DNA from 3 places in the Azospira sp. I09 genome. Region 1 is predicted to be linked to each of the others. Evidence: predicted binding sites of a transcription regulator. Region 1 holds the regulator's gene; each other region holds the start of a gene.
The links. Region 1 encodes HrcA, which represses chaperone genes, less so after heat shock. Its sites were predicted from a motif close to TNTTAGCACTCNNNGNCNNNGAGTGCTAANA; they were not measured.
Positions count from the first base shown of each region.

Region 2: AZSP09_RS09225 (co-chaperone GroES) is a predicted target of HrcA. The motif match lies at 4,032-4,062, and genes of this name have one in related genera.
Region 3: rpoH (RNA polymerase sigma factor RpoH) is a predicted target of HrcA. The motif match lies at 4,681-4,711, and genes of this name have one in related genera.

Region 1 is NZ_AP021844.1:287,129-297,099, reverse strand. Features, by position in the region: gene AZSP09_RS01380 (NAD kinase) at 1-653, opposite strand, end outside; gene hrcA (heat-inducible transcriptional repressor HrcA) at 782-1,810, shown strand; gene hemH (ferrochelatase) at 1,810-2,913, shown strand; gene trxC (thioredoxin TrxC) at 2,975-3,418, shown strand; gene AZSP09_RS01360 (FG-GAP repeat domain-containing protein) at 3,484-4,551, shown strand; gene AZSP09_RS01355 (methyl-accepting chemotaxis protein) at 4,593-6,212, shown strand; gene AZSP09_RS01350 (protein kinase domain-containing protein) at 6,301-7,698, opposite strand; gene grpE (nucleotide exchange factor GrpE) at 7,844-8,401, shown strand; gene dnaK (molecular chaperone DnaK) at 8,543-9,971, shown strand, end outside.
Region 2 is NZ_AP021844.1:1,979,713-1,989,683, reverse strand. Features, by position in the region: gene AZSP09_RS09240 (TnsA endonuclease N-terminal domain-containing protein) at 1-652, opposite strand, end outside; gene AZSP09_RS09235 (TnsD family Tn7-like transposition protein) at 897-2,657, opposite strand; gene AZSP09_RS20740 (TniQ family protein) at 2,919-3,887, opposite strand; gene AZSP09_RS09225 (co-chaperone GroES) at 4,145-4,435, shown strand; gene groL (chaperonin GroEL) at 4,478-6,127, shown strand; gene AZSP09_RS09215 (YaiI/YqxD family protein) at 6,379-6,822, shown strand; gene kdpF (K(+)-transporting ATPase subunit F) at 7,328-7,420, shown strand; gene kdpA (potassium-transporting ATPase subunit KdpA) at 7,417-9,225, shown strand; gene kdpB (potassium-transporting ATPase subunit KdpB) at 9,236-9,971, shown strand, end outside.
Region 3 is NZ_AP021844.1:2,254,274-2,264,244, reverse strand. Features, by position in the region: gene AZSP09_RS10590 (methyl-accepting chemotaxis protein) at 1-1,056, shown strand, start outside; gene AZSP09_RS10585 (bacteriohemerythrin) at 1,135-1,551, opposite strand; gene AZSP09_RS10580 (AEC family transporter) at 1,675-2,571, shown strand; gene AZSP09_RS10575 (glutathione peroxidase) at 2,618-3,106, shown strand; gene AZSP09_RS10570 (SCO family protein) at 3,103-3,687, shown strand; gene rpoH (RNA polymerase sigma factor RpoH) at 3,791-4,648, opposite strand; gene ilvD (dihydroxy-acid dehydratase) at 4,843-6,702, opposite strand; gene AZSP09_RS10555 (methyl-accepting chemotaxis protein) at 6,853-8,466, shown strand; gene lgt (prolipoprotein diacylglyceryl transferase) at 8,516-9,301, shown strand; gene AZSP09_RS10545 (malonyl-CoA decarboxylase) at 9,363-9,971, shown strand, end outside.

The sequences.
Region 1 (9,971 bases):
CGGTTGGTCAGGGAATGGGGACAGAGGGGCACCAGGGCGATGCCGCCCAGGGTCGGGTGCAGGATGGGGCCGTTGGCCGAGAGGGCGTAGGCGGTGGAGCCGGTGGGAGTGGAGATGATGAGGCCGTCGGCCCGCAGGTTGTAGATGAACTCGCCGTCGATGAACAGCTCGAATTCGATCATGCGGCCGATGGCGCCCTTGTCCATCACCACGTCGTTGAGGGCCTGGTTGGCGCAGACTTCCTTGCCGTCCCGGATCACCTCGGCGTCCAGGATCAGGCGCTCCTCCGGCACGAAGCGGCCGTCCAGCAGGTCTTCCATGCAGGACAGCATGTCGCAGCGGGCAATGTCGGTCATGAAGCCCAGGCGACCCTGGTTCACGCCCACCAGGGGCACCTTGTAGCGGGCCAGGTGGCGGGCGGCGTTGAGCATGGTGCCGTCGCCGCCGAGGACGATGGCCAGGTCGGCATGGGCGCCGATGAACTGGAAATCGCCGGTCATCCAGCGGCTTTCCCCCACATTGGCGGCCGTATCGGCCTCCACCAGCACCGAGACGCCCCGCTCGCTCAGATACTGGCCGAGGGAACGCAGGGATTCGGCAATTTCCGGGCTGTGGTATTTGCCAATCAGGGCAATGGTGCGGGGAAGTGCCATGGGACGCGAAGGGGAATGGTGACCGGAGCCTTTCATGGCCCGCATTAAACCACAAAACCCCCCGCCCCCGGCGGCACGGCACGGATGCAACTCCTGGCGGCCCCGGCGATTTTCGGTAAAATCGATTCATGCTCGACAACCGCGCCCGCATCCTGCTCAAGACCCTGGTCGAACGGTACATCGCCGAAGGCCAACCGGTGGGCTCCCGCGCCCTCTCCCGCTTCTCCGGGCTGGACCTGTCGCCGGCCACCATCCGCAACGTCATGGCGGATCTGGAGGAGCAGGGTTTCATCGCCAGCCCCCACACCTCCGCCGGCCGCATTCCCACGCCCCGGGGCTACCGCCTGTTCGTGGACAGCCTGCTGGCGGTGCAGCCCCTGCAGGAAAACCAGATCCACGAGATGGAAGGGCAGCTGATCCAGACCCAGCCCCAGCAGCTGATCGGCAACGCCTCCCACCTGCTCTCGGAACTGACCCAGTTTGCCGGCATCGTCGTGACGCCGCGGCGCAAGACGCCGACCATCCGCCAGATCGAATTCCTCGGCCTCTCGGAAAAACGCATCCTGCTCATCATCGTCACCACCGACGGCGACGTACAGAACCGCATCCTGCTCACCGAACGGCCCTACTCGCCGTCGGAGCTGACGACGGCGGCCAATTACCTGAACCACAATTACGCCGGCCTGGACTTCGACCAGATCCGCCAGCGCCTCACCGGCGAAATCCAGCAGTTGCAGGACGACCTGAAGATCCTCATGGCCTCGGCCCTGGAGGCCGGCAACCAGGCCTTGAACGACAGCGCCAGCCAGTACATCATCTCCGGCGAGAAGAACCTGCTGGAAGTGGAGGAACTGTCCTCCAACATGAAGCGGCTGCGGGAACTGTTCGACCTCTTCGAACAGAAGACCGGCCTGGTGCGCCTGCTCGACATCTCCAACAACGCCGACGGTGTGCAGATCTACATCGGCGGCGAATCGGGCCTGGCGCCCCTGGACGAATGCAGCGTCGTCACCGCCCCCTACGAGGTGAATGGCCAGGTGGTGGGCTCCGTCGGCGTCATCGGCCCCACCCGCATGGCCTACGAGCGGGTCATCCCCATCGTGGACATCACCGCCAAGCTGCTCTCCTCCGCCCTTACCTACCAGGCCAATACCTGATGCCCTTTTTCCGTCCGGAACCCGAATTCAAGCACGGCACAGCCCCCCAGACCGGGGTTCTGCTGATCAACCTGGGCACCCCCGACGCCCCCACGGCGCCGGCCCTGCGCCGTTATCTCAAAGAATTCCTCTCCGACCCCCGGGTGGTGGAGATTCCCCGCCTCATCTGGTGGCCCATCCTCAACGGCATCATCCTCAACACCCGCCCCGCCAAGTCGGCCGCCAAGTACGCCTCGGTCTGGCTGCCTGAAGGCTCGCCCCTGCGGGTGCACACGGAACGCCAGGCCAAGCTGCTCAAGGGCGTCCTGGGCCAGGCCGACCACCGTCTGGTGGTGGATTACGCCATGCGCTACGGCCAGCCTTCCGTGGCCGATGCCCTGGAGCGGCTGAAGCAGCAGAACTGCACCCGCATCCTGCTGCTGCCCCTCTATCCCCAGTACGCCGGCAGCACCTCGGCCACCGCCCTGGATGCGGCCTACGCCTGGCTGCAGCAGAGCCGCAACCAGCCGGAAATCCGCGCCGTGCGCAATTTCCACGACCATCCCGGCTACATCGCCGCCTTGGCCGCCAGCGTGCGCCAGTACTGGGCGGAGAACGGCCAGCCCGGCCCTTCCTACCGTCTCATGCTGAGCTTCCACGGCGTCCCCAAACGCACCCTGGAACTGGGGGACCCCTACCACTGCGAATGCCTGAAGACCGGCCGCCTGCTCAGCGAAGCCCTGGGCCTGCCCAAGGAGCAGGTGGAAATCTGCTTCCAGTCCCGCTTCGGCAAGGCCGAATGGCTGCAGCCCTACACCGCCCCCACCCTGCACCGGCTGGCCAAGGAAGGGGTGGAACGGGTGGACGTCATCTGCCCCGGCTTCACCTCCGACTGCCTGGAAACCCTGGAGGAGATCGCCATGGAAGGCAAGGCCGATTTCCTCGCTGCCGGCGGCAAGACCTACGGCTACATCCCCTGCCTCAACGAGCGGCCGGACTGGATCGAGGCCCTCGCCGACATCGTCACGACGCACCTTTCAGGCTGGCCCACCCGGGAAGCCCCGGACCAGGCGGCCCTGGAGCAAAGCGCCCTGCGGGCCCAGGCCCGGGGCGCCTCCCGCTGACCCCCTCTTGAAGACCGGGGCCGCGTCTCCATATTAGACAAGTCTAATCAAGGAGCTCGCCATGGCCGCCCCCGAATCCCTGCACCTGGTCTGCCCCCACTGCCAGGCCGTCAATCGCCTGCCCACCCAGCGCCTGACCGAACAGCCCACCTGCGGCCGCTGCAAGGCAGCGCTGTTCACCGGCGAGCCCCTGGCAGTGACCAGCGCCGCCCTGGAGGCCCACCTGGGCCGCTCCGACCTGCCCCTGCTGGTGGATTTCTGGGCCCCCTGGTGCGGCCCCTGCCGCATGATGGCTCCCGCCTTCGCCCAGGCGGCCCGGCAACTGGAACCCCATTACCGCCTGCTCAAGCTGGATACGGAAGCCGAACCGGCCATGGCCGCCCGCTTCGGCATCCGCAGCATTCCCACCCTGGCCCTCTTCCGCGGCGGCCGGGAAGTGGCCCGCCAGGCCGGCGCCATGGATGCAGCCAACCTGATCCGCTGGCTGCGCAGCGTGGATGTGTAGAAACGCCTCAACCTTTGCTTCGGGAGGCCGTAGACGAGGTAGCCACCCGCCACCCGGAGCCTCCCATGAAAATCGCCTCTGCCGACGTCCAGATGGCCGCCAGCCACGCCAGCCTGCAACACCATGAAGTCAGCGAAAGCCTGCGCGTCTGGGTCGGCGACCGGCGACCCGACTTCGAAGGCAACGGCGACTTGGCGACAGCCTCCCCGACATCGCCGGCCACCAGCGTCAGCCTGTCCCCGGAAGCCCTGGCGGCCCAGGCCCAGGACGGGGTGGAGGCTGCCGGCGCCAAGGCCGAAGAGACGCTGGACCCCAAGCTGGCCCTGCTCAAGACCCTGATCGAGTACTTCACCGGCCGCAAGATCGAGCTCCTCAGCCAGACCGATCTCAGCGCCGAAACGGGCACGCTTGCGGCCGGCCAGGCAGCGGGCGGCGTACCGGCCGACGCAGCACCGGCCAAGGCCGGCTACGGGGTGGAATACGACCACCACGAGTCCTACACGGAAATGGAGCAGACCACCTTCTCCGCCCAGGGGGTGGTGCGCACCAGCGACGGCAAGGAAATCAGCTTCGACCTCAACCTGGCCATGAGCCGGCTCTACCACGAGGAAAGCAGCGTCAGCCTCCGCGCCGGCGATGCGGTGAAGAAGGACCCCCTGGTGCTCAATTTCGCCGGCACCGCCGCCCAGCTGACCGACCAGCGCTTCGCCTTCGACATCGACAGCGACGGCAAGGACGACATGATCAACTTCACCAGCGGCGGCAGCGGTTTCCTGGTTTTCGACAAGGACGGCAACGGCAGCGCCACGGACGGCGGCGAGCTGTTCGGCACCCGCAGCGGCGACGGCTTTGCCGAACTGGCCGCCTACGACGCCGACCGCAACGGCTGGATCGACGAGAACGACCCCATTTTCGAACAGTTAAGAATCTGGATCAAAGACGGGGCTGGCCGGGACCAGCTACTTTCCCTGGCAGACAAGGGCGTGGGCGCCATCGGCCTGCAACATCTGGCCACCCCCTTCGAGGTGAAGACGGCGCAGAACCGGCTACAGGCTTCAGTGCTGGCTTCCGGCGTGTTTTTACAGCAGAATGGAGGCGTTGGCTCGATCCAACAACTGGACTTGACTGTATAGCGGCAGGACCGACAAATTAAAGCCGAGGACCAAGGGAGATTATGGCTCGTATCGCCGATTTGAAAATCTGGGTGCGCCTCACCGCAGCCATCTGGTTCATGCTCATTGCCGTATGGACAGGCATGATCGTCTGGGAATCCGAAGTCAATCGGGAAACAGCCATCGGCCAAGCCAAGGATTTTGCCGGCAGCATCCACGAAATGACCATGGCCGGCCTCACCGGCATGATGATCACCGGCACCGTCGGCCAGCGCGAAGTCTTCCTCGACCAGATCAAACAGCTCTCCGTCATCAAGGACCTGCACGTGGTCCGCGGCGAAGCCGTGAGCAAGATTTTCGGCCCCGACACCAAGGACAAACGTCCCATGGACAGCATCGAGCAACAGGCGATGCAGAGCGGCAAGGCCTATACCGCCGTGCATGAAGAAAACGGCGCCACCTATCTGCGGGTGGTCACCCCCACCCTGGCTTCCACCAACTACCTGGGCAAGAACTGCATCATGTGCCACCAGGTGCCGGAAGGGTCCGTCCTCGGACTGGTCAGCATGAAGGTTTCCCTCGACAAGGTGGACGCCGAGGTCAACGCCTTCCGCCTGAAGATCGCTGCCGCCGCCTTCGGTGCCAGCCTGCTGCTGCTGGCGGTGATCTACCTGTTCATCCGTCACTTCGTCACCATTCCCATCGAGCATCTGACCCACGGCCTGCAGGACATCGCCACCGGCGAAGGGGATCTCACCCGCCGCCTGGAAGTGAAGGGCCGGGATGAAGTGGGCCTGGCCGCCACCGTCTTCAATCAGGTGATGGAGAACTTCTCCACCCTGGTGCGCCAGGTCAGCCAGTCCGCCACCGAGGTTTCCGCCAAGGCCCATGCCCTGGCCCAGAGCGCCTCCCAGGTGGCCGACGGCTCCCACCAGCAGAACGAGAAATCCGTCACTGCCGCCTCCGCCGTGGAACAGATGGTGTCGTCCATCGCCGCCATTTCCCAGAGCGCCGAGCACGTGCAACAGCAGTCCCAGGAAAGCCTGAAGCGCTCCGAGGAAGGCAACAAGAGCCTGGGCCACCTGCTCGAGGAAATGAACAACGTGGAACAGACGGTCAAGGAAATGGCCGAGTCGGTGAATGAGTTCGTGCGCAACACCGACGCCATCAACAAGATGACCCAGGAAGTGAAGGACATCGCCGAGCAGACCAACCTGCTGGCCCTCAATGCTGCCATCGAGGCGGCCCGGGCCGGCGAGCAGGGCCGGGGCTTCGCCGTGGTGGCCGACGAGGTGCGCAAACTGGCCGAGAAGTCCTCCCGCTCCGCCAGCGAGATCGATGCCATCACCGAAACCCTCTCGGCCCAGTCGGTCAATGTGCGGCGGGCCATCGAAGAGGGCCTGGGCCACCTGTCCTCCAGCCAGGCTTCGGTCACCAACGTGGCCGACATCCTGCAGGCCGCCAACGGCTCCGTCACCGAAGTGGGCCACGGCCTGGATGCCATCGCCGGCGCCACCGACGAGCAGCGTCGGGTCAGCGGCGAAGTGGCGGACAGCATCGAGGCCATCGCCGCCATGGCCCGGGAAAACAACGAATCCGTGGAGCAGACGGCTGCCGCCGCCCAGTCCTTGGAAGCCCTGGCCGATTCCCTGCAGAACACGGTGGGTCGCTTCAAGGTCTGATCCCGGACCGCCCACAAAAAACGCCCGGCAGGCACCAAGCCTCCGGGCGTTTTCTTTTGTTGCGGCGCTGCCGGCGGCGGTCAATCCGCTATTCGATGGGCGGCAGCAATTCCAGGTCGCAGTCGAGCTCGGCGTAATCAACGCCGCCGCTGCGGGCACCGCCCCCCTCCACCGCCTTGTCGCCGAAGCGGGCCAGGATCTTGTCCGCCTCCCGCAGCCGCTCCACCACCCGGGCCATGAGGGCACGGCGCATGCGCTCGATCAGCTCTTCCGAGGCCAGTTCCAGGGCCGGGCCGCTGACCTCGAGGAAGACGGTGGACTCCAGGGTGACCACGCTGGCACTGCGCTCCGGGCTTTCCGGATGCAGGTAGGCCATTTCCCCCAGCACCTCGCCGGCCCCCAGGCGACAGATGGCGCGTCCGTCCCGGGAGACTTCGGCATAGCCGCTGACGATGATGCCGAAGCGCCGGTCCTCGTCCCCTTCCCGCATCAACTTCACCTTGGGCGCAATCTCGCGCCAGATGCTGATGCGCAGCACCTCCCACAGTTCCACATCCTCGAAGCTGGCGAAGAAGGGCAGCTGCCGCAGCCGGTCGAAGCGGACCATGTCCCGGGCCGTGTCGTCCTCGTCCAGAATCTGGTAGCGGACGGTGGACAGGTCCTTGGCGAAGTCGGCCCCGTTGCGGTAGCGGCTGTAAAGGTCCTTCTCCAGGGCCCGGCGGATGATGCCGTCCATGGCCTCCGGAATGGCCGGATTGAGGGCGCAGACCGAGGGCGTATCCATGTTCACGATCTTGTACATGAGGGCTGCCGACGTGGGGGCCCGGAAAGGCGTGCGGCCGGTAAGCAACTGGAACAGCACCACCCCGAGGGAATAGAGGTCGGTCTTGTGGTTGAGGGGATAACCCTTGACCTGCTCCGGCGACATGTAGGCCGGCGAACCCACTCCCATGACGAAGGTGGAATCCTTGCCCACGTCCTTCTGCAGATTCAGGGCCAGGCCGAAATCGGTGATCTTGGGATCGTCGTCGGCATCGATGAGGATGTTGGCCGGCTTGATGTCCCGGTGCACCACCCCCTGGCGGAAGGCGTAGTCCAGGGCCAGGCAGCACTTGAAGATGATGCCCACCACCCGGTGCATGGGCAACAGGCGGTCGATGGCGCAGAACTGGTCCAGGGGCGTGCCATTCACGTACTCCATGACCATGTAGGTGCGCTGCTCCCCATTGACCTCTTCCATCACCGCGTCGAAAACCCGGGTGATGTGGGGATGGTCCAGGCGCCGGGCAATGCTGCCCTCAGTCTGGAACAGCTTCAGCAGGCGCCGCGAGAGGGCCGCATTCTCCCCCCCCAGGCGCATCAGCTTGAGCGCCACCTGACGGCGCGACTCGTCCACGGCCTGCGGGTCCCGGGCCAGATAGACGATGGAGGTGGCTCCCCGTCCCAGTTCCCGGACGACTTCATAGCGGCCGATGCGTTCCGGCATGGTTCAGTCCCCGCAAGGCGTTTTGGTCTGCATCGGCAGATGCTAGCAAAGCCCCGACGGAGGCCGGCGGAAATTAATCACGCCCCGGGGCTTGAAATCCCCGAGAGCGCCCCCACGTGGAGAAAAGTTTTTCCGGAGAATCCCCATGCAAGATCAAAACAAGCCTCAGGAACCCCTGGAACTGGGCGGCGATGCCAATGCCCCCGAATCCGTGGCCCAGCCCGCTGCAGGCCAGACCGACACCACCCCGAGCCTGGAAGAGCTGCTGCGCCAGGCCGAACTGAACGCCCAGGAACACCACGACGCCTGGCTGCGGGCCAAGGCCGAGACCGAGAACATGCGTCGCCGGGCCCAGGAAGACATTGCCAAGGCCTCCAAGTTCGCCATCGAGAAATTCGCCGAGAGCCTGCTGCCGGTGAAGGACACCCTGGAAATGGCCCTGGCCGACACCAACCCCGACTCCCTGCGGGTCGGCGTGGACATGACCCTGAAGAACCTCCTCTCCGCCTTCGAGAAATCCGGCGTCAAGGAAGAGAACCCGGTGGGCCAGAAGTTCGACCCCAACAAGCACCAGGCCATCGGCATGGTGGAGTCCGAGCAGGAACCCAACACCGTGGTGAATGTGCTGCAAAAGGGCTACCTCATCGCCGACCGGGTGCTGCGCCCGGCCATGGTCATGGTCGCCAAGGGCAAGGACGCCTGATTTTCGGCAAAAAAGGCTGGAAACAGCCTTGAAATAGCCGACCCCACCCCCATTTGGGGTGCAGAAAGCAATTCGTATTGATTCCGGCGGGTGCGCCGGGCCGAAGGCCCCCACCGCCGCCACTCTGAAAGGACACGAAACATGGGCAAGATCATCGGTATCGACCTGGGCACCACCAACTCCTGCGTCGCCATCATGGAAGGCGGCCAGCCCAAGGTCATCGAAAACTCCGAAGGCACCCGCACCACCCCCTCCATCGTCGCCTATGCCGAAGACGGTGAAGTGCTGTGCGGCGCCCCCGCCAAGCGCCAGGCCGTGACCAACCCGCGCAACACCCTGTTCGCGGTGAAGCGCCTGATCGGTCGCCGCTTCGAAGAGAAGGAAGTGCAGAAGGACATCGCCCTGATGCCCTACAAGATCGTCAAGGCCGACAACGGTGATGCCTGGGTGGAGGTGCGCGACAAGAAGATCGCCCCGCCCCAGGTTTCCGCCGAAGTGCTGCGCAAGATGAAGAAGACCGCCGAGGACTACCTGGGCGAGGAAGTGACCGAGGCCGTCATCACCGTGCCCGCCTACTTCAACGACAGCCAGCGCCAGGCCACCAAGGACGCCGGCCGCATCGCCGGTCTGGAAGTGAAGCGCATCATCAACGAACCCACTGCCGCGGCCCTGGCCTTCGGCATGGACAAGAAGCAGGGCGACAAGAAAATCGCCGTGTATGACCTGGGTGGCGGCACTTTCGACATCTCCATCATCGAAATCGCCGAAATCGACGGCGAGCACCAGTTCGAAGTGCTGTCCACCAACGGCGACACCTTCCTCGGCGGCGAAGACTTCGACCAGCGCCTGATCGACTACATCGTCACCGAATTCAAGAAGGAACAGGGCGCCGACCTGTCCAAGGACGTGCTGGCCCTGCAGCGCCTGAAGGAAGCCGCCGAAAAGGCCAAGATCGAGCTGTCCTCCTCCCAGCAGACCGAAATCAACCTGCCCTACATCACCGCTGACGCTTCCGGTCCCAAGCACCTGACCCAGAAGATCACCCGGGCCAAGTTCGAATCCCTGGTGGACGACCTGGTGGAACGCACCATCGCTCCCTGCGCCACCGCGCTGAAGGATGCCGGCATCAAGGTCAGCGACATCGACGACGTGATCCTGGTGGGCGGCCAGTCCCGCATGCCCAAGGTGCAGGACAAGGTGAAGGAGTTCTTCGGCAAGGATCCCCGCAAGGACGTGAACCCGGACGAAGCCGTGGCCGTCGGCGCTGCCATCCAGGGCGGCGTGCTGCAGGGTGAAGTGAAGGACGTGCTGCTGCTGGACGTGACTCCCCTGTCCCTGGGTATCGAAACCCTGGGCGGCATCATGACCAAGCTGATCCAGAAGAACACCACCATCCCGACCAAGGCCAGCCAGGTCTTCTCCACCGCCGACGACAACCAGAACGCCGTGACCATCCACGTGCTGCAGGGTGAGCGGGAAGTGGCTTCCGGCAACAAGAGCCTGGGCCAGTTCAACCTGTCCGACATCCCGCCGGCCCCCCGCGGCATGCCCCAGATCGAAGTCACCTTCG
Region 2 (9,971 bases), 1.7 Mb from region 1:
TGACGGTTTGAGAGATCTGGCGATCGGTGACAAGTAGCCATGGAACTCCTTGGGCCTCCCAGTACGCCTTTTCTAATCGGAGCTTTTGAAACATCCGTCGGCGCTTGTTCTTTGTTGCGCTCGCTTTGGAGGCCCGGGAAATTCCCCCGTATTTAAGCGTTCGGTAGTCCTTGATAGCTAGTGCGAGGAGCGTTGAAGGCCTGCCCGGCCAGGAAATGGTTACCAACTGATCCGTGGTGTAGATGAAGGGGAAATCTAAACCTCGGTACTGGGCATGCTTGAACCCAATCCTTTTTGCAATATCCACGGACCCTGCTGCGATGCTGGGGCTGGGGTAACTGTACTGGCCAAGTCGACTTCTAAGTTCAGTCAGTGGGGCCGTATGCTCCCAAGGCCAGATCGGGAATTGCTCCCGGATGTCGGATACGTTTGGATGGATTAAATTTTGTAGGAAAACTGCTCGTTCCACATCAGAGAGCAGATGGTGTTGCCGGCCTGAAAATGGATTGACGAATACGGATGAATTGCCACAAGAGGGGAAGTCTTGTCTGCTGATTTGAATCCAAGGCTTATAGTCATTTCCGAGGCCTTGGCCCCTTCCTCCACTAATCCAATTACGTAGGCGTACCTCAGTAATTTTGTATTTTGGCATCGCGTGTCCTCGTCATTTTTTGATGTGCTGACGGTTGTTACGCCTATGCTTTTTATAGGCGTAACAACCCCTTGACTCTGGACTTGGTGATTGCGATACTCCATGAGCAATGTTCACAAAGCTCCCCGTTGGCGCGGGGTGCATCAGCAGTTCCAGAGCCGTACCTAAGTTAGATTAGGTGCGGCTTTTTATTTGCTACATGTCGATTCCTTTCGTGATGGCGACTTAATGAGTCCTCAATGGGCTAGAGAGAGTGTGGCAAGGCGGTGCGCCGAAAATAGCGTCGTCCTGTTATGTAGTAGGAGTCTTTGGGAGGGAGCCCTTCCCAGTCCTTGCTGATTCCATAAGCCGTGAGGATGCTTACGATTTGATTTCGTTGCAGCTCTCCGCTTGGGACAAGCTCCCGAAATAGCGCAACCAGGTCCTTTCCCCGGTTGTCTTCAATTTTCGAGAATTGAACGACTTTGTAGGCAGGAGGCCGTGAGTCTCTGAAATGGAAAATGCTCCATAGAATGCGACGAGCATAGAAGTGCCAGCTTGACTCGGCACAGGCCTGGAGCATCGCTATTGCCTTGGGGTATTTTTTGGGCGATGCACTTTTGCCGCCTTTCCAGCCAATCGTATGAAGCAATCCGTTGCGTGACAGTTTCCTAGGCCACTGCGTTGACTGGTAGTGGCTGTCGGCCGCAGCTTTTATTCTTTCTGCCAAGATCGCGTCATCTGGCGAAACCTGGGGGGCTTCGCAGGAGGTTTCCGGTGCTGTCGCTATCCCAAAGATTCGGTTAATCCAAGCTAGGCCCTGCTCTGAGTCCTTTCGGAGAACCTGAGCGATGAGACCAGGCCTTTCTCGCCAGTAGTCTTCTAGGCACCAGTTGGGATGTTCCTGTCGGTGCTTTAGAAGTCCCAACTGTCCCTTTGAGAGTTTCTCGGCTGCTCCAGATATCGATGTGCCAGAGCCCTTAATCTTCAGCCTACGGAGGGCTCGGGGGCGCTCCTGTTCTGGCATGGCCACGATGAGGTCATGTACTTTCCAGAATCCCTCCTTATTGCCAAACAAGAACTGCGCTAGGAGGAGGTGGCGTTGAAGGGGGGCTTCTTGAGCTCTGGTAGATAGGCATGTGCCTAGCCAGTTGCAGAGTCGTCTACCGGCATAAGCGAAATCAATTTCCGAGAGGATTGTGGAACCATAGTGTTTTTCAAGCTCGGTCATTAATCTTTGCTGATTGACCTTGCTCTTCTGGTTTAACCCTAATTCCTGAATCCGCCATCGATAGATACTGCTTAAGACCTCGGAGGAGATTTCAGTGGTGGCAGCGTTGAGCAACTGGTGAGCAAACAATGCATATCGAACTTGCCTTTCATCCGTTGCTTTCACGCTGCAAGGTGCTTCTTGCGCGATGAAGTGGCCGCATACGCAGGGCTTCCAGAGATGGGTGATCAGATCCGCCTTAAGCGGATGCTCGAATGGACATTTACAGTGCGGGCAAGTCACCAGTAGCTCTGTGCTGTGTTTCCAGCAGACGGTGACTCCTGGGATTTGATGAGAGCGATGAATGTAGGGCTCGCCGTGGGTGGCGAGGTCCTCCTGCAAGCAGTCCCAACACAGACGGATATCGGCGGATTGCCCAACTATTCGTTTGGGTAACTGCTGAATTTGCTTGGCGAGCCCAGCAATATCTGGGGTTAGGTCAATCTTGATGCTGTTAAAAACTTCGAAGAGAGGGAAAAGGGTTGTTTCTCTCAGCGAATGGGCCAGTATCTGTGCGGCATCTCCTGTTTGACGAATAGCCCATTGTTCTAAGTTGGCCGGAACGACATGAGTGGTCCTGAATGGCTTGCAGCCATAAAGCTCTCGGAAGGTGATTGAGGTCGTGCTATTCGCGCTGTGGGCATGGTATCGCCCAGCCTGAGAGCTGTGTGTCTCGTCCGGGTAGTGGTATGGATGAAGGCACACCCCGCCAGTTGAAACCGTGCTGAGTGGTAAAGAAGAAGAAACAGTCGTCATTTTTATAAATTACGACGATTTCAGAGATATGTACACTGTATGTAGTGTCTTATTCGGTGGCGTACTACTACATATAGTGTGTTTTTAATATTATTTAAATTTCGTATTGCTGCGAGCGTACGTAGCTTTTTACGAGGTGTCTGCCAACAATGGTTGGCATTTTTCTATTGCTTGCGAGTTTTTTTAGTTTTTTTCTGGTGTTTCTATGCGGCTTTCTAACAATCCAGACGTCTGGACCATCTGTATAAAATGGTGATGGTCTTAGGGGAGGCGCCTTTCTGTTAGCCATAACCCGCTCCCCTCTTTGCTTTCGAAGAGGCCTCCGAGCAACACCGGATAATCCTCTGCACGAACCGTTCGGCTATGCCCCATGATCAGTTCAAAAAGCAGCTTGCTAGCCCCGTATAGAGTGGAGGATGCCAGGTCGGGAGAGGAGAAACGAGCATACAGTTCTGTTTGAAACAGCGCTATTGCCCGGGTCGGCTCTAGGGGCTCCCCGTCGGAAATGAATCCGTTCCTGTAAAGAGCAGTAATGCAGCTGGCCCTCATTCGTGTAGCCCAAGACTCATCTGGAGACATGGATTGAGCTAGGGCCTCGGAGAACTCGGCGATCCTCACATAGCCGTCGATTGAGCTACTGCCCCCGATTTGGATGCGTTCGCCTTGGACCACGACATGCTCGGGATTAGCTCTGCGGCCAACATTGGCCAGGCGGGGGCCGACTGGGAGGCTGTATAGGGGCTCACCATGGGTTGTACACACAACGACGCCGGGAAGCTGATGCTTCCGGTGCCAGTACGCCATACCGTAATCGTCCAGGTCTGCGCTAATGCAACTGGGGCAGCACCGGGCGGGAATGGCGCCATAGTCGCGTTGGTCCCACAATCGGAGGGCTTGGGAGACACCGGCCACATTTGGAGACCGGACTTTCTCAATGATGGAGGCTTTCAAGCTATCGGTGCGAAACCAGAGATAGGCCGGCAGTACGGTCATGTTCTGGATGACCTGTTCCGGGGGGCCCAAGAGACCTTCGGTGACCAAGCACAGGTGGTCCAGGTGGGAGGGAATGTGGAAATGGAATTTCCCGCTGGTTGCCCCCAGGATTTGCTGAGCGGAGTAGCTGATCGATGCGTTCCCAGACATCCGGTGATACATCCAGATCCAACTGAATAGGGTCTGGTCTGGAAAAATTTGGGGAACGAAGGTTAGTGGCCTCAGGTGTTCAGACAAGGTTCGTTCCCCCGTTAAAAAGCCTGGAAATACCAGTCAAACGGGCCATTCGCTTGTCTGCCGGTATATTTTTTTGTCTGCCGATTTTTTTCCGAAAAACAATTGTGTCTGGCCGCCCTTGAAATCACCGGGAGGCGCCCCTATTATTAGCACTCGCTCGGGGTGAGTGCTAACAGGCTAGGCCTTCACCACCCCGCCTGACCGGGCCGATAGGCCCCTGAATCCCTGCAATAACTTCGTTACAAGGAGCTATCCCTATGAAAATCCGTCCCTTGCACGACCGTGTGATCGTCAAGCGCGTCGAAGCTGAGCGCACCACCGCTTCCGGTATCGTCATCCCCGATTCCGCCGGTGAGAAGCCCGATCAGGGTGAAGTCCTGGCCGTTGGCCCCGGCAAGCGTGACGATTCCGGCAAGCAGAACGCCCCCGACGTGAAAGTGGGCGACCGCGTCCTGTTCGGCAAGTACGCCGGCCAGACCGTCAAGGTGGACGGCCAGGAACTGCTGGTCATGCGCGAAGAAGACATCATGGGCGTGGTCGAGGCCTAAGCCTCTCCCCCTTTCCCATTCAACAGATTCTGGAGAATTTCAATGGCAGCTAAAGAAGTCAAATTCGGTGATTCCGCCCGCGCCCGCATGGTCGAAGGCATCAATGTCCTGGCCGACGCGGTCAAGGTGACCCTGGGCCCCAAGGGCCGCAACGTGGTGCTGGAGCGCTCCTTCGGCGCCCCCACCGTGACCAAGGACGGTGTGTCCGTGGCCAAGGAAATCGAACTGAAGGACAAGTTCGCCAACATGGGCGCCCAGATGGTCAAGGAAGTCGCTTCCAAGACCTCCGACCTGGCCGGTGACGGCACCACCACCGCCACCGTGCTGGCCCAGGCCATCGTGCGCGAAGGCATGAAGTATGTGGCCGCCGGCATGAACCCGATGGACCTGAAGCGCGGTATCGACAAGGCTGTCGCCGCCACCATCGAAGAGCTGAAGAAGATTTCCAAGCCCTGTGCCACCACCAAGGAAATCGCCCAGGTCGGTTCCATTTCCGCCAACTCCGACGCTGACATCGGCACCATCATCGCCAATGCCATGGAAAAGGTCGGCAAGGAAGGCGTCATCACCGTTGAAGACGGCAAGTCCCTGAACAACGAACTGGACGTCGTCGAAGGCATGCAGTTCGACCGCGGCTACCTGTCCCCCTACTTCATCAACAACCCGGACAAGCAGATTGCCGTCATGGACAATCCCTTCGTCCTGCTGTTCGACAAGAAGATCTCCAACATCCGCGACCTGCTGCCCGTGCTGGAACAAGTCGCCAAGGCCGGCCGTCCCCTGCTGATCATCGCCGAAGACGTGGAAGGCGAAGCCCTGGCCACCCTGGTGGTGAACAACATCCGCGGCATCCTGAAGACCGTGGCCGTCAAGGCTCCCGGCTTCGGCGACCGTCGCAAGGCCATGCTGGAAGACATCGCCATCCTGACCGGTGGCCAGGTGATCTCCGAAGAAGTGGGCCTGACCCTGGAAAAGGCTACCCTGGACGACCTGGGCCAAGCCAAGCGCATCGAAGTGGGCAAGGAAAACACCACCATCATCGACGGCGCCGGTTCCGAAGACGCCATCAAGGCCCGCGTGGCCCAGGTGCGCGCCCAGATCGAAGCCGCCACCTCCGACTACGACCGCGAAAAGCTGCAGGAACGCGTGGCCAAGCTGGCCGGCGGCGTGGCCGTGATCAAGGTGGGTGCTGCCACCGAAGTCGAAATGAAGGAAAAGAAGGCCCGCGTCGAAGACGCCCTGCACGCCACCCGCGCTGCCGTTGAAGAAGGCATCGTCCCCGGCGGCGGCGTTTCCCTGCTGCGCGCCCGCGCCAACCTGGGCAACCTGAAGGGCGACAACCACGACCAGGACGCCGGCATCAAGATCGTGCTGCGCTCCCTGGAACAGCCCCTGCGCGAAATCGTTGCCAACGCCGGCGACGAGCCCTCCGTGGTGGTGAACAAGGTGGTTGAAGGCAAGGGCAACTTCGGCTTCAACGCCGCCACCGGCGAGTACGGCGACATGGTGGAAATGGGCGTGCTGGACCCCACCAAGGTCGAGCGCACCGCTCTGCAGAACGCCGCTTCCGTCGCCGGCCTGATGCTGACCACCGATTGCATGGTGGCCGAGCTGGCCGAAGACAAGCCCGCCGCCGGCATGCCCGACATGGGCGGCATGGGTGGTATGGGCGGCATGGGCATGGGCATGTAATTCGCCCCTGCCAGCATCTGCTGCAAAAAAGCCCGGCTTGAAGCCGGGCTTTTTCTTTTGGGATTGCCTGCCGACACCGCCGCAGCAGCTCCGCCGGCGGGGCTCCATCCGCCGGCGGCAGCGGCACTCCCGTCCGGCGAAGTTCCCCGGTCCCGGTTCCGGGCGGCGGACGGAATCCGGCCCGCCCCGCTGCCAGTTGGGGGCGCTTGCGGTAAGCTGCCGGCCATTCTCCCGTTCGGAACCCGCAGACCATGCAAATCTGGGTCGATGCCGATGCCTGTCCCAAGGCCATCAAGGAAATCCTCTTCCGCGTGGCGACGCGCACCCAAATCCTGGTCACCCTGGTGGCCAACCAGGCCCTCTACGCGCCGCCCTCGCCCTACCTGCGCAGCATCCAGGTGCCCAAGGGCTTCGACGTGGCGGACAACGAGATCGTCGCCCGGGTGGCGGCGGGGGATCTGGTCATCACCGCCGACATTCCCCTGGCGGCGGAAGTCATCGCCAAGGGCGCCCGGGTGCTGACGCCCCGGGGCGAGCCCTACGACAAGGGCTCCATCCAGGCCGCCCTCTCCATGCGCAATTTCATGGACACCCTGCGCTCTTCCGGCGTCGACACCGGCGGCCCTGCCGCCATGAGCCAGTCCGACCGCCACGCCTTCGCCCAGCAACTGGAGCGCCTGCTGCCCCGGGGCTGAGGCGCTCCGGTTCCTTCCGTTAGAACCGCCGCAGCGGCGCCGTTGGCGGCGCCCGTCCCTTTCCTTTCGGCGTAGCCGGTCCCGGAGAGCCCCGTCCGAAGGCAGTGTCGCGGCAGGCCCCGTCGTCCTTCATTTCCTCTTGCCGCCGGGTGTCATGGCGCCCCGCCCGAGCCTGCGCTCCTCCTTCCCGCACGTTGTCTCTGCTCTCATCGCCTCGGCTGGGAGGCAGCAAGGACGGGCATTTCGGCTATGGCTGCCTGAAGATGGCCGTCCCTATTGCCTTTTCAGCCAGGTCTTGAAGCCGGTCCGGCGTCTTTACGCCATCTTAACGAGCCCCTCCCCAGCTTTAGCAAGGTCTTGATTCCTCCCCGCCTACAGTTCGAGCGTGATGTTCCATCTGCATACGGAGGATTTCCATGGACCTGTTCTACATCGGCCTGGCCGTCGGCTTCTTTGCCCTGACGGCTGGCCTGGTGGCCTGTTTCGACCGCTTGCGGAGGTCGTGATGGCGCCCCTTTACCTGATCGCCCTGGCGGTGGCTATTGGCCTCTTCGCCTATCTGCTGGCCGTGCTGTTCTACCCGGAGGATTTCTCATGAGCGCCAACCTCCTCCTGCAGTACGGCTTCTTCTTCGCCGTCCTCTTTCTCCTGGCCTGGCCCCTGGGGCTGTACATGGCCCGCATCTACCGGGGCGACCTGCCGGCCTTCGTGGCCTGGCTGCGGCCGCTGGAGAACTTCTGCTACCGCCTGGCCGGCGTGCGTCACGGCGACGACATGGGCTGGCGCCGCTATGCCGGCGCCGTGCTGGCCTTCAGCCTGCTCGGCGTGCTCGCCGTCTACGCCCTGCAGCGCCTGCAACTGTGGCTGCCCTTCAATCCCCAGGCCATGGCCAACACCACGCCGGACCTGGCTTTCAACACTGCTGTCAGCTTCGTCACCAACACCAACTGGCAGGCCTACGGCGGCGAGACCACCATGAGCTACCTGACCCAGATGCTCGGCCTGGCGGTGCAGAACTTCCTCTCCGCCGCCACCGGCATGGCCGTGGTGGTGGCCCTGATGCGCGGCTTCCAGCGCAAGGAGGCCGGCGGTATCGGCAATTTCTGGATCGACCTGGTGCGCTCCACCCTCTACGTGCTGCTGCCCCTGTCCCTGATCCTGGCCCTCGCTCTGGTGGGGCAGGGCGTGGTGCAGAGCGTGGCGCCCTACGTCAGCGTGCCCCTGACCCAGGCGGTGGACTATGAACAGCCCACGGTCGGCGCCGACGGCCAGCCCGTGCTCGACGCCGCGGGCAAGCCGGTGCTGGAGGCGGCCACCGCCAGGGAGCAGACCCTGGCCCTGGGGCCGGCGGCCAGCCAGATCGCCATCAAGCACCTGGGCACCAACGGCGGCGGCTTCTTCAACGCCAATTCCAGCCATCCCTACGAGAACCCGACCCCGGTTTCCAACCTGTTGCAGATGCTGGCCATCGTCCTCATCCCGGCCGCCCTCTGCTTCACCTTCGGCCGCTGGGTCGGCGACCTGCGCCAGGGCCTGGCCATCCTCGCCGCCATGACCGCCATCCTGGTGGCCCTGCTGGCGGTGGAAGTGTGGGCCGAGCAGGCCGGCAACCCCCTGTTCGAGCGGCTCGGTCTGGCCACCCAGGGCAGCGAGCTGATGGCCGGTGGCAACATGGAAGGCAAGGAGGCCCGCTTCGGCATCAGCGCCACCTCCCTCTTCGTCACCGTCACCACCGCCGTCTCCTGCGGCGCCGTCAATGCCATGCACGATTCCCTCACGCCCCTGGGCGGCCTGGTGCCGATGTGGCTGATGCAGCTGGGCGAGGTGGTCTTCGGCGGCGTCGGTTCCGGCCTCTACGGCATGCTGGTGTTCGCCATCGTCGGCGTCTTCGTCGCCGGCCTGATGATCGGCCGCACTCCGGAATACCTGGGCAAGAAGATCGAGGCTTACGAGATGAAGATGGCCGCCGTGGCCATCCTCGCCACGCCCCTGGCGGTGCTCCTGGGCACGGCCCTGAGCCTGATGCTGGAGGCGGGTGCCGCGGGCGTCTTCAACCCCGGTGCCCACGGCTTCTCGGAAGTGCTGTACGCCTTCTCTTCCGCCGCCAACAACAACGGCAGCGCCTTCGCCGGCCTGGGCGCCAACACGCCCTACTACAACACCGCCCTGGGCCTGGCCATGCTCTTCGGCCGCTTCACCATCATCGCCGCGGTGCTGGCCATCGCCGGTTCCCTCGCCGCGAAGAAGCGCATTCCCCCTTCCGCCGGCACCCTGCCGACCCATACGCCCCTGTTCGTGGTGCTGCTGATCGGCACCGTGATCGTGGTCGGCGCCCTGACCTTCCTGCCTTCCCTGGCCCTGGGGCCGGTGGTGGAACACCTGCAGATGGTCGGCGTCCGCTAAGGAGTCCTCGATGAAAACAACAAGCCAATCCCTCTACGACCGGGCCCTGCTGCAAGAAGCCGCCTGGGAATCGGTCAAGCGCCTCTCCCCCCGCTACCAGGTGAAGAACCCGGTGATGTTCGTGGTCTGGCTGGGCAGCCTGCTCACCACCGGCCTGTGGCTCCAGGCCCTGGCCGGGGAGGGCGAGGCCCCCGCCGGCTTCATCCTGGCCATCACCCTGTGGCTGTGGTTCACCGTGCTCTTCGCCAATTTCGCCGAGGCCGTGGCCGAGGGCCGGGGCAAGGCCCAGGCCGCCGCCCTGAAGGGCCTGAAGAAGACCGTGTGGGCCAAGAAGCTGCGGGAAGCCCACGCCGGCGCCCCTTTCCATACCGTGCCCTCGGAGGACCTGCGCAAGGGCGACGTGGTGCTGGTCCAGGCCGGCGACGTCATCCCAGGCGACGGCGAGGTGGTGGAAGGCGTGGCCTCGGTGGACGAATCGGCCATCACCGGCGAATCGGCCCCGGTGATCCGGGAGTCCGGCGGCGACTTCAGCGCCGTCACCGGCGGCACCCGGGTGCTCTCCGACTGGCTGGTGGTGAAGATCACCGTCAATCCGGGGGAGACCTTCCTCGACCGCATGATCGGCATGGTGGAAGGGGCCAGGCGGCAGAAGACGCCCAACGAGATCGCCCTGACCATCCTGCTGGTGGCCCTGACCCTGACCTTCCTCCTGGCCACGGCGACCCTGCTGCCCTTCTCCATCTACA
Region 3 (9,971 bases), 1.8 Mb from region 1:
TCCATCGTGGTGATCCTGCTGTGTACCGCCGGCGTCGCCGGGCTCGGTTTCATGGTCTACCGCCACGTGGACAGCTCCCTCGGCAACATGGTCTCCATGTTCTCCCGCATCGAGAAGGAGCTGGATTTCACCGGCCGCCTGGAGGTCCGCGGCACCGATGAAGTGGCCCAGGCCTCTTCCGCCTTCAACCGCCTGCTGGACCATCTGCAGGCCAGCTTCCGGGAAATCAGCAACCATACCGATGCGGTGAACAATGCCGCCAACCGGGTGGCCACCGCTTCCCACCAGATGTCCATCGCCTCCGGCCACCAGAGCGAAGCCGCTTCCAGCATGGCCGCCACGGTGGAGGAGATGACCGTCAGCATCACCCATGTGGCCGACCGGGCCGGCGAGGCCAACCAGCTTTCCTCCGCTTCCGGCGCACTGGCGCACAAGGGCGAGGGCATCATCGGCGATACGGTGCAGGGCATCAACGGCATTGCCGAAACGGTGCGCAACGCCTCCGAGCAGATCGCCCGCCTGGAACAGCAGAGCGAGCGCATCAACAACGTGGTGGCAGTGATCAAGGAAGTGGCCGACCAGACCAACCTGCTGGCCCTCAACGCCGCCATCGAGGCAGCCCGGGCCGGCGAGCAGGGCCGGGGCTTTGCCGTGGTGGCCGACGAAGTGCGCAAGCTGGCCGAGCGCACCACTCAGTCCACCCAGGAAATCGCCAGCACCATCCTGGAAATGCAGGCCGGCGCCCAGGCTGCCGTCCATGGCATCCACGCCGTGGTGGAAAAGGTGGACGAGGGCGTCTCCCGGGCCGAGCAGGCCAACGAGGCGATCCAGGAAATCGGCGAAGGTTCGCGCAAGACGGTGGACATGGTGGGCGACATTTCCGATGCCATCCGGGAGCAGAGCATGGCCAGCACCGCCATCGCCCAGCAGGTGGAGAAGATCGCCCAGATGTCCGAGGAGAACAGCGCCGCGGCCCAATCCACCTCCGACACCGCCGGCGAACTGGCCCACCTGGCCCAGGAGATGCAGCAGGTGGTGGCCCAGTACCGCCTCTAAGCCGGAACTGCTGCGACAAAAAAGGCGCCCGCGGGCGCCTTTTTTCCTGGGTAGCCGCCACAGCGGCCAGGCCGGGGCCTAGCTGCGTTCTGCGACAAAGGCGCCAAAGCGCTGGTCGGCCACCTGGATGTGGTTGATCAGCCACTTGGCCAGGAAGCGGGAAAGATCCAGGCTGGCCGAAGGCTCGCCCACTTCCACCCGCAGTTCCATTTCCCCCACCTGCAGCAGCAGTTCCCGGTGCAGTTCCCGGTGGGCCGGCAGGGCCGGGTAGGCGGCCGCCTCCATCAGGGCCTCCTCGCTGGCGAAGTGGGTGCGGGTGTATTCCAGCAGCTCGGCCACCGCCCGGCGGGCTTCGTTCTGGGCCGTGTCGCCGTCCTGCTCCAGGGCCTGCTGGATGCGGGCGACGATGGCGAACAGCTGCTGGTGCTCCTGGTCCACCTGGGGGATGCCCACGTGGTACTGGGGGCCAAACTGGACAATGGCGTTGTCGCGCATGATCGATTCCCTGAATGTTGTTTGGCGCCATTCTCCCACGGCGACAGCAGCCTTCGGCGTGACCGAATTCACTATGCGGCAAAGGCCAAGGGGCGTTGGCACCGGCCTCGGTAGAATGGCGCCATGACCACCGCCCTCCTGCTCCTGCCCGATTTCTGCCTCATCCTCCTGGGATTGCTGCTGCGTCGCTACATGCACCTGGGGGATCATTTCTGGGCCGGCATCGAGAAGCTGGTCTATTTCATCCTCTTCCCCGCCCTGCTGGTCAATGCGGTACTGAAGACCCGCCTGGATCTGGCGGCGGCGGCACCCTTGCTGGCCACTGCCCTGCTCTCCATGGGCGCGGGCATGGTGCTGAGCTGGGCCGGCCTCAAGTGTTTCCGCCTCAAACCCCTGGTGCTGGCCTCCCTGTTCCAGTGCGGCTATCGCTTCAATTCCTACATCGCCCTGGCGGCGGCGGGGCTGCTCTTCGGCACCCCGGGCATCGCCACCATGGGCCTCATCGTCGGCGCCGCCGTGCCCCTGGCCAACCTGTCGGCGGTGTGGATGCTGGCCCGCCACGGCGAGGCCGGCGCCCTGCGGGAGGTGGCCCGCAATCCCCTGATCTGGGCCACTGCCTCCGGCTTCCTGCTCAACCTGGCCGGCTTTGTGCCGCCGGCGCCCCTGCAGATGTTCCTCTCCCGCCTGGGAGACGCCTCCATCGCCCTGGGCCTGCTGGCCGTGGGGGCTGCCCTGCGCCTGCGGGGCCAGGCCGAGGTGCGTTCCGCCTCCTTCTACATCCTGGGGGTGAAGCTCCTGCTGCTGCCCCTGGTGGCCATCTTCGCCGGCCCCCTGCTGGGGCTGTCCGGCCTCTACTACCACGTGGCCATCCTTTTCGCCGCCCTGCCCACGGCCTCCTCGGCCTACATCCTGGCCATGCGCATGGGGGGCGACGGGCAGAGCGTGGCCTGGCTCATCTCCGCCTCCACCCTGGCCTCCATGCTGACCATGCCCCTCTGGATGAGCCGCTTCCTGGGCTGAGCGGCGGCTGGAGTAAAGTGGCGGCTTCTCCACCGGGGTTTGCGCCATGACGACCGTCTTCGATTTTTCCGTCCGCCGTGCCGACGGCAGCCAGCAGTCCCTGGCCGATTACCGGGGGCAGGTGCTGCTCATCGTCAATACGGCCAGCCGTTGCGGCTTCACGCCCCAGTACGCAGGTCTGGAGGCCCTTTACCGGCGCTACCGGGAGCAGGGCCTGACGGTGCTGGCCTTTCCCTGCAACCAGTTCGGTGCCCAGGAGCCGGGCAGCGCCGAGGAGATCGCCAGCTTCTGCTCCCTCAACTACGACGTCAGCTTTCCCGTCTTCGCCCGTCTCGAGGTCAACGGTCCCCAGGCCGATCCGCTCTTCCGCTGGCTCAAGCAGGAGCAGCCCGGCTGGCTCGGCACGGCCGCGATCAAGTGGAATTTCACCAAGTTCCTGGTGGACCGGCAGGGCCGGGCGGTGGGGCGCTATGGGCCCATGACCAAGCCGGAAGCCCTGGCCCGGGCCATTGAGGCCCGGCTGGCGCTGCCGTGAAGCACCTCCTCCTCTGGGTGGCGCTGTGCTGGGGCCTGACAGCCTGCTCGCCGCCCCAGCCCTTTCACCATACCGATCTCAGCGGTGCCACCTTCGCCGCCGAGTTCCCGCGTGCCCTGGCGGACCAGGGCGGCCAGCCCCGGCGTCTGGCGGACTTCCGCGGCCGGGTGGTGATCCTCTTCTTCGGCTACACCTCCTGCCCCGATATCTGCCCCACCGCCCTGGCCCGCTTCGCCGCGGTGCGGGAGGCCCTGGGGGAGGAGCGGCAGCGGCTGCAGGTGCTGTTCGTCACCCTGGATCCGGAGCGGGACAGCCCGGCCCGCCTGGGCGAGTACGTCACCTGGTTCGATCCGTCCTTCCTCGGCCTGTGGAGTGACCGGGAAACCCTGGCCCGGACCGTGGCCGAGTTCCGCATCACCGCGGTGCGCCAGGAGGTGGGCGGCGGCCTGGGCTACACCCTGGATCACACGGCCGGCGCCTACGTCTACGATCTCCGGGGACGGCTGCGGCTCCTCATTCCGGATAACGCCCAGGTGCCCGCCGTGGTGGCGGACCTGCGCCGGCTGCTGCGTGAGGACTGAGCCGGCGCCGGATCGGACAAAGGATCGGGGGCAAAGGATCGGGCAAAGAAAAAGGCCGGCCCGTGACGGGAGCCGGCCTTTTTGCCGTGGGGTGCCGGGCGGTTCAGGCTGCCAGCAGGCCCTTCATCTTCTGCAGGGCCTTGACCTCGATCTGGCGGATGCGCTCGGCGGAAACCCCGAATTCGGCTGCCAGGTCGTGCAGGGTGGCCGGGTTTTCCTCGTCCAGCCAGCGGGCTTCGACAATGCGCCGGCTGCGCTCGTCCAGGCCGGCCAGGGCCTGTTGCAGGCCGTCGCTCTGCAGCCGGTCGTATTCCCGGGCTTCCAGCACCTGGGTCGGCTCGGCGGCGCTGTCGGCCAGGTAGGCGATGGGCGCCACCCGGTTGTCGTCCTCGTCATCCGGCGAGCCGTCCAGGGCCAGGTCGCGGCCACCCATGCGGGTTTCCATTTCCACCACTTCCTCGGCCTTGACCCCCAGCTTGTAGGCGATCTCGTCCACTTCGGCCGGGGTCAGGGTGTCGCTGCTGGCCTTGAGGCTGCGCAGGTTGAAGAACAGCTTGCGCTGGGCCTTGGTGGTGGCCACTTTGACCAGGCGCCAGTTCTTCAGGATGTATTCGTGGATTTCAGCCTTGATCCAGTGCATGGCGAAAGACACCAGACGCACGCCGCGGCTGGGGTCGAAGCGCTTCACCGCCTTCATCAGGCCGATGTTGCCTTCCTGGATCAGGTCCGCATGGGGCAGGCCGTAACCCAGGTAGCCCCGGGCGATGGCGATGACCAGACGCAGATGGGAGAGCACCAATTGACGTGCAGCATCCACGTCGTCTTCCTCGCGGAGACGGCGGGCCAGGGCGAATTCCTCAGCCTCGCTCAGCATCGGGAAGCGCCGAGCCGCCTGGATGTAGGCATCCAGGTTGCCTACCGCAGAGGGCAGGCCATGAGACAGGGTCAAAGCTTGGGTCATAGGGTGGGTCCTCCTTGAACTTCTTGTGCACAGTTTAGCACTCACGTCAGTAGAGTGCTAACAGGGCGAAAAGTTCAGCCAACCATTATAAGAATCAAGGTGTTGGGCGTCTTGCCGGCCTGGGACCGGCAAAGAAAAACCCGGCCCCGGGCATGTGCCTGGAGCCGGGTTCCGGTGGCCTCGCTACGGGCGGCTTACTTGGACTTGGTCAGCTGGCCCAGGTCGCGCACGGCGCCCTTGTCGGCGGAGGTGGCCATCAGGGCGTAGGCCTGCAGAGCCTTGGAAACGACGCGGCCCCGTTCTTCGGTGGGCTTCCAGGCCTTGTCGCCCTTGGCGTTTTCCTCGGCGCGGCGGGCTTCCAGTTCGGTATCGGAAATGGCCAGGTGGATGCGGCGGCCGGGGATGTCGATCTCGATGGTGTCGCCGCTGCGCACCAGGCCGATGGCGCCGCCCTCGGCCGCTTCCGGGGAAGCGTGGCCGATGGAGAGGCCGGAGGTGCCGCCGGAGAAGCGGCCGTCGGTGAGCAGGGCGCATTCCTTGCCCAGGCCGCGGGACTTGAGATAGCTGGTGGGGTAGAGCATTTCCTGCATGCCGGGGCCGCCCTTGGGGCCTTCGTAGCGGATCACCACCACGTCGCCGGCCACCACTTCGCCGCCCAGGATGGCGGTGACGGCGGAATCCTGGCTCTCGTAGACCTTGGCCTTGCCAGTGAATTTCCAGATGGATTCATCGACGCCGGCGGTCTTCACGATGCAGCCGTCGAGGGCGATGTTGCCGTGCAGGACGGCCAGGCCGCCTTCCTTGCTGTAGGCGTGGGCCACGTTGCGGATGCAGCCGTTGCTGCGGTCCTGGTCCAGCTCGGTATAGCGGCGGTCCTGGCTGAAGGCGGTCTGGGTGGGGATGCCGCCGGGGGCGGCGCGGAAGAATTCCAGGGTGCGCTGGGAGCCGGCGCGCTGCACATCGTAGGTGTCGATGGCTTCGCCCAGGGTGTGGCAGTGCACGGTGGGGGTGTCGCGGTGGATCAGGCCGCCGCGGGAGAGTTCGCCCAGGATGGCCATGATGCCGCCGGCCCGGTGCACGTCCTCAATGTGGTAATCCTGGGTGGCCGGGGCCACCTTGCACAGGCAGGGCACCTTGCGGGAGATGGCGTCGATGTCTGCCATGGTGAAGGTGACACCGGCTTCCTGGGCGGTAGCCAGGAGGTGCAGCACGGTGTTGGTGGAGCCGCCCATGGCCACGTCCAGGGCGAAGGCGTTCTCGAAGGCCTTCTGGTTGGCGATGGAGCGGGGCAACACGGAGGCGTCGTTCTCTTCGTACCAGCGCTGGGCCAGACGCACGATGCGGCGGCCGGCTTCGAGGAAGAGGCCCTTGCGGTCGGCGTGGGTGGCCACCAGGGTGCCGTTGCCGGGCAGGGACAGGCCCAGGGCTTCGGTCAGGCAGTTCATGGAGTTGGCGGTGAACATGCCGGAACAGGAGCCGCAGGTGGGGCAGGCGGAGCGCTCGAACTCCTCGACTTCCGCGTCGGAGCAGTTGCTGTCGCCGGCCTTGATCATGGCGTCGATCAGATCGACGGCGATGGTCTTGCCTTCCCACTTCACCTTGCCGGCTTCCATGGGGCCGCCGGAGACGAAGATGGTGGGGATGTTGACCCGCATGGCGGCCATCAGCATGCCCGGGGTGATCTTGTCGCAGTTGGAGATACACACCATGGCGTCGGCGCAGTGGGCGTTCACCATGTATTCCACGGAGTCGGCGATGAGGTCGCGGGAGGGCAGGCTGTAGAGCATGCCGTCGTGGCCCATGGCGATGCCGTCGTCGATGGCGATGGTGTTGAATTCCTTGGCGATGCCGCCGGCCGCCTCGATCTCCCGGGCCACCAGCTGGCCCAGGTCCTTCAGGTGCACGTGGCCGGGCACGAACTGGGTGAAGGAGTTCACCACGGCAATGATGGGCTTGCCGAAATCGCCGTCCTTCATGCCGGTGGCGCGCCACAGGGCGCGGGCGCCGGCCATGTTGCGGCCGTGGGTGGAGGTGCGGGAACGATAGGCGGGCATAGTCGGGTCTCCAGACAACGTAGGCTGCCCGGAACCGGTCCGGGCGGCTGAAAATCAGGGCCTAAATACTAGCATGTTATGATCGGACGCCCGCTTGACGAAAACGGCGGCGTTCTACGGTTTTTGCTGCAAAAGACGGAGTTAAAAACCATGCGCATTTCCCGAAAACTGGTGTTTTCCCTTGTCGCCATGCAGGTCCTGATCACCCTGGTCGGGGTGGTCGGCCTGAATCGTTTTGACCGGCTGGAGCAGTCCCTGGCCGAGATTTCCGATGTCTGGCAGCCCAGCATCCGGGCCGCATCCGGCATCAATGCCGAGTCCCTGGACTTCCGCAACCGGGAGACCCAGCTGCTGATCGCCCGCAACAGCGCGGAAATCGACGATGCGGTAAAGCGCGGCAACCAGAATCTCGAGGCCTTGCGCAAGTTTGACCAGGCATTCCAGTCCCTGATCCATGGCGACGAAGAAAAAGCCCTTTATGCCGCCTACCGGGAGAAGCTGGAGGCCTACCTGGCGACCCACGAGCGGATGGTGGCCCTGGCCCGGGAAGGGCGGCGGGACGAGAGCATCGCCTATTTCGAGGGCGATTCGCGCAAGGCCATCCGCGCCCTGCGGCCCACCATCGACGCCATCGTGGACTACACCGTGAAGGGCGCCGAAAAGGCCCAGCAGGAGGCCCGCACCATTTCCCGGGTCGGCCAGATGTGGATCATCGGCATCAATCTGGTGGCCCTGGCCCTCGGTGCGGTGCTGGCTTTCTGGCTCTACGGTTCCATCGTCCGGCCCCTGCAGAAAATCCGCGAGGAAGTGCTGGGCATCGAACAGAGCGCCGACTTTACCCGCCAGCTCGATGCCCATGGCCACGATGAAATCGGCGAAACGGCCCAGTCGGTGAACCACCTTACCGCCTCGGTGCGCGCCGCCCTGCAATCCATGCTGGCCGGCATTGCCCAGGTGGCGTCTGCCGCCGACAGCCTGGCCGAGGCCTCGCGCCAGGTCTCCGCCGGCTCCGGTGCCCAGTCCGAGGCCGCATCCTCCATGGCGGCCACGGTGGAACAGCTGACGGTGAGCATCAACCAGGTGGCGGACAACGCCAGCCGGGCCTTCGAGCTGGCCCAGGCCTCCGGCCAGGCCTCCCGGGAAGGAGGCGGCGTCATCGCCAATGCGGTGGACTCCATGGGCGGCATCGCCCGCCGCATCGAGGAGACGGCCGCTGCCATCCGGGAACTGGGCGTGGCCTCCCAGGAAATTTCCGGCATCGTCCAGGTGATCAAGGAGGTGGCGGACCAGACCAATCTGCTGGCCCTCAACGCCGCCATCGAAGCCGCCCGGGCCGGGGAGCAGGGCCGGGGTTTCGCCGTGGTGGCCGACGAAGTGCGCAAGCTGGCCGAGCGCACCGCCCTGGCGACCCAGGACATCGCCGCCAAGATCGCCGCCATCCAGTCCGGCGTGGACCATGCCTCCTCCGGCATGGAGCAGGCCGTGGGCCTGGTGGAGCAGGGTGTGACCCTGGCCGACACGGCCGGGGGCGCGGTGACCCGCATCACCGCCGGGGCGGCGGAAGTGGAGCAGGAGGTGAATGCCATCTCCGGCGCCCTGCGGGAGCAGGGGGAAGCCAGCAACCAGATCGCCGGCCACGTGGAGCAGATCGCCCAGATGAGCGAGGAAAACAACCGGGGCGCGGAGAACACCGCCCAGCTGTCCGGCAATCTGGCGGCCCTGGCCCAGGAGATGCGGCAGACGGCGGAACGCTTCAAGGTTTGAGCCGATACTGCTAGGCTTGCGGCCTTACGCCTCGCCTCCCGGTCTTTCCATGCTCATCCATCCCCAGTTCGATCCCGTCGCCGTATCCCTCGGCCCCCTGGCCGTGCGCTGGTACGGTCTCATGTACCTGGTGGCCTTCGCCGCCTTCTATTTCCTCGGGCGTCAGCGCATCCGGCGCCGGCCCGACGGCGGCTGGAGCCTGGAACAGCTCGACGACCTGCTCTTCTGGGGCGTCCTCGGCGTGGTCCTGGGCGGGCGTCTGGGCCAGGTGCTGTTCTACGAGCCGGGCTACTACTTCGCCAATCCGGCGGAAATCCTGGCGGTGTGGAAGGGCGGCATGTCCTTCCACGGCGGCTTCCTCGGCGTGCTGGTGGCCATGGCCTGGTGGGGGCGCAAGCACGGCAAGTCCTTCTTCACCGTCACCGACTTCATCGCCCCCCTGGTGCCCTTGGGTCTTGCTGCCGGGCGCATCGGCAATTTCATCAACGGCGAACTGTGGGGCCGGGTGGCCGACGCCAGCCTGCCCTGGGCCATGATCTTCCCCCAGGTGGACAGCCAGCCGCGCCACCCCTCCCAGCTCTACCAGGCCGGGCTGGAAGGGCTGTGCCTGTTCGTCCTGTTGTGGCTCTACTCCGCCAGGCCGCGGCCCACGGGTGCCGTCTCCGGCGTCTTCCTCATCGGCTACGGCGCCTTCCGCTTCATCGCCGAATACTTCCGCGAGCCCGATGCCGGCATCTTCGGCCACAGCTACGCCATCAGCATGGGCCAGTGGCTGTCCCTGCCCATGGTTGCCATCGGCGTCTTCATCCTGCTGCGGGCCCGGCGCCAGCCTTGACTTGCCGCGGGGCTTCTCTACCATCGGGGACACCCCCGCCGGAAGAACAAGGAGAAGCCCCATGGCCACCGCCCCCAGCAAAACCGCTGCCGCCCTGCCAGCCAAACAGCTGGCCCGCATCCGCGAACAACTGAAGGAATGCGCCGCCAGCCTGGGCGGCGAAGTCTCCGCCCGGGCCCGGGCCGCCCAATTGGCGGAAACCTACCTCGGTCTGGACGATGGGGGCCGCCACGAATTCCTGCGCCTCATCGCCCTGGAGTTCGGCCCCGATCCCAAGCGCGTCGCCACCGCCCACAGCGCCTACCAGCAGGCCGTCGGCAGCCCCGCCCAGTGGGATGCGGAAGCCGCCCTGCGGGCCGCCATGCGCTCTTCCCGCATCCGCATCCTGACCCAGTTCAATGCCATTCCCCAGGGCGTGAAATTCCTGGTGGACCTGCGGGCCGACCTGCTGCGCTTCCTGGACAAAGACCCGGAACTGAAGGCCCTGGACCGGGAGCTGGAGAACCGTCTCACCTCCTGGTTCGACGTCGGCTTCCTGGAAATTTCCCGCCTCACCTGGCAGGCCCCGGCGGCCCTGCTGGAAAAGCTGATCCAGTACGAAGCGGTGCACGAGATCCGCTCCTGGAAGGACCTGAAGAACCGCCTCGACTCGGACCGGCGCTGCTACGCC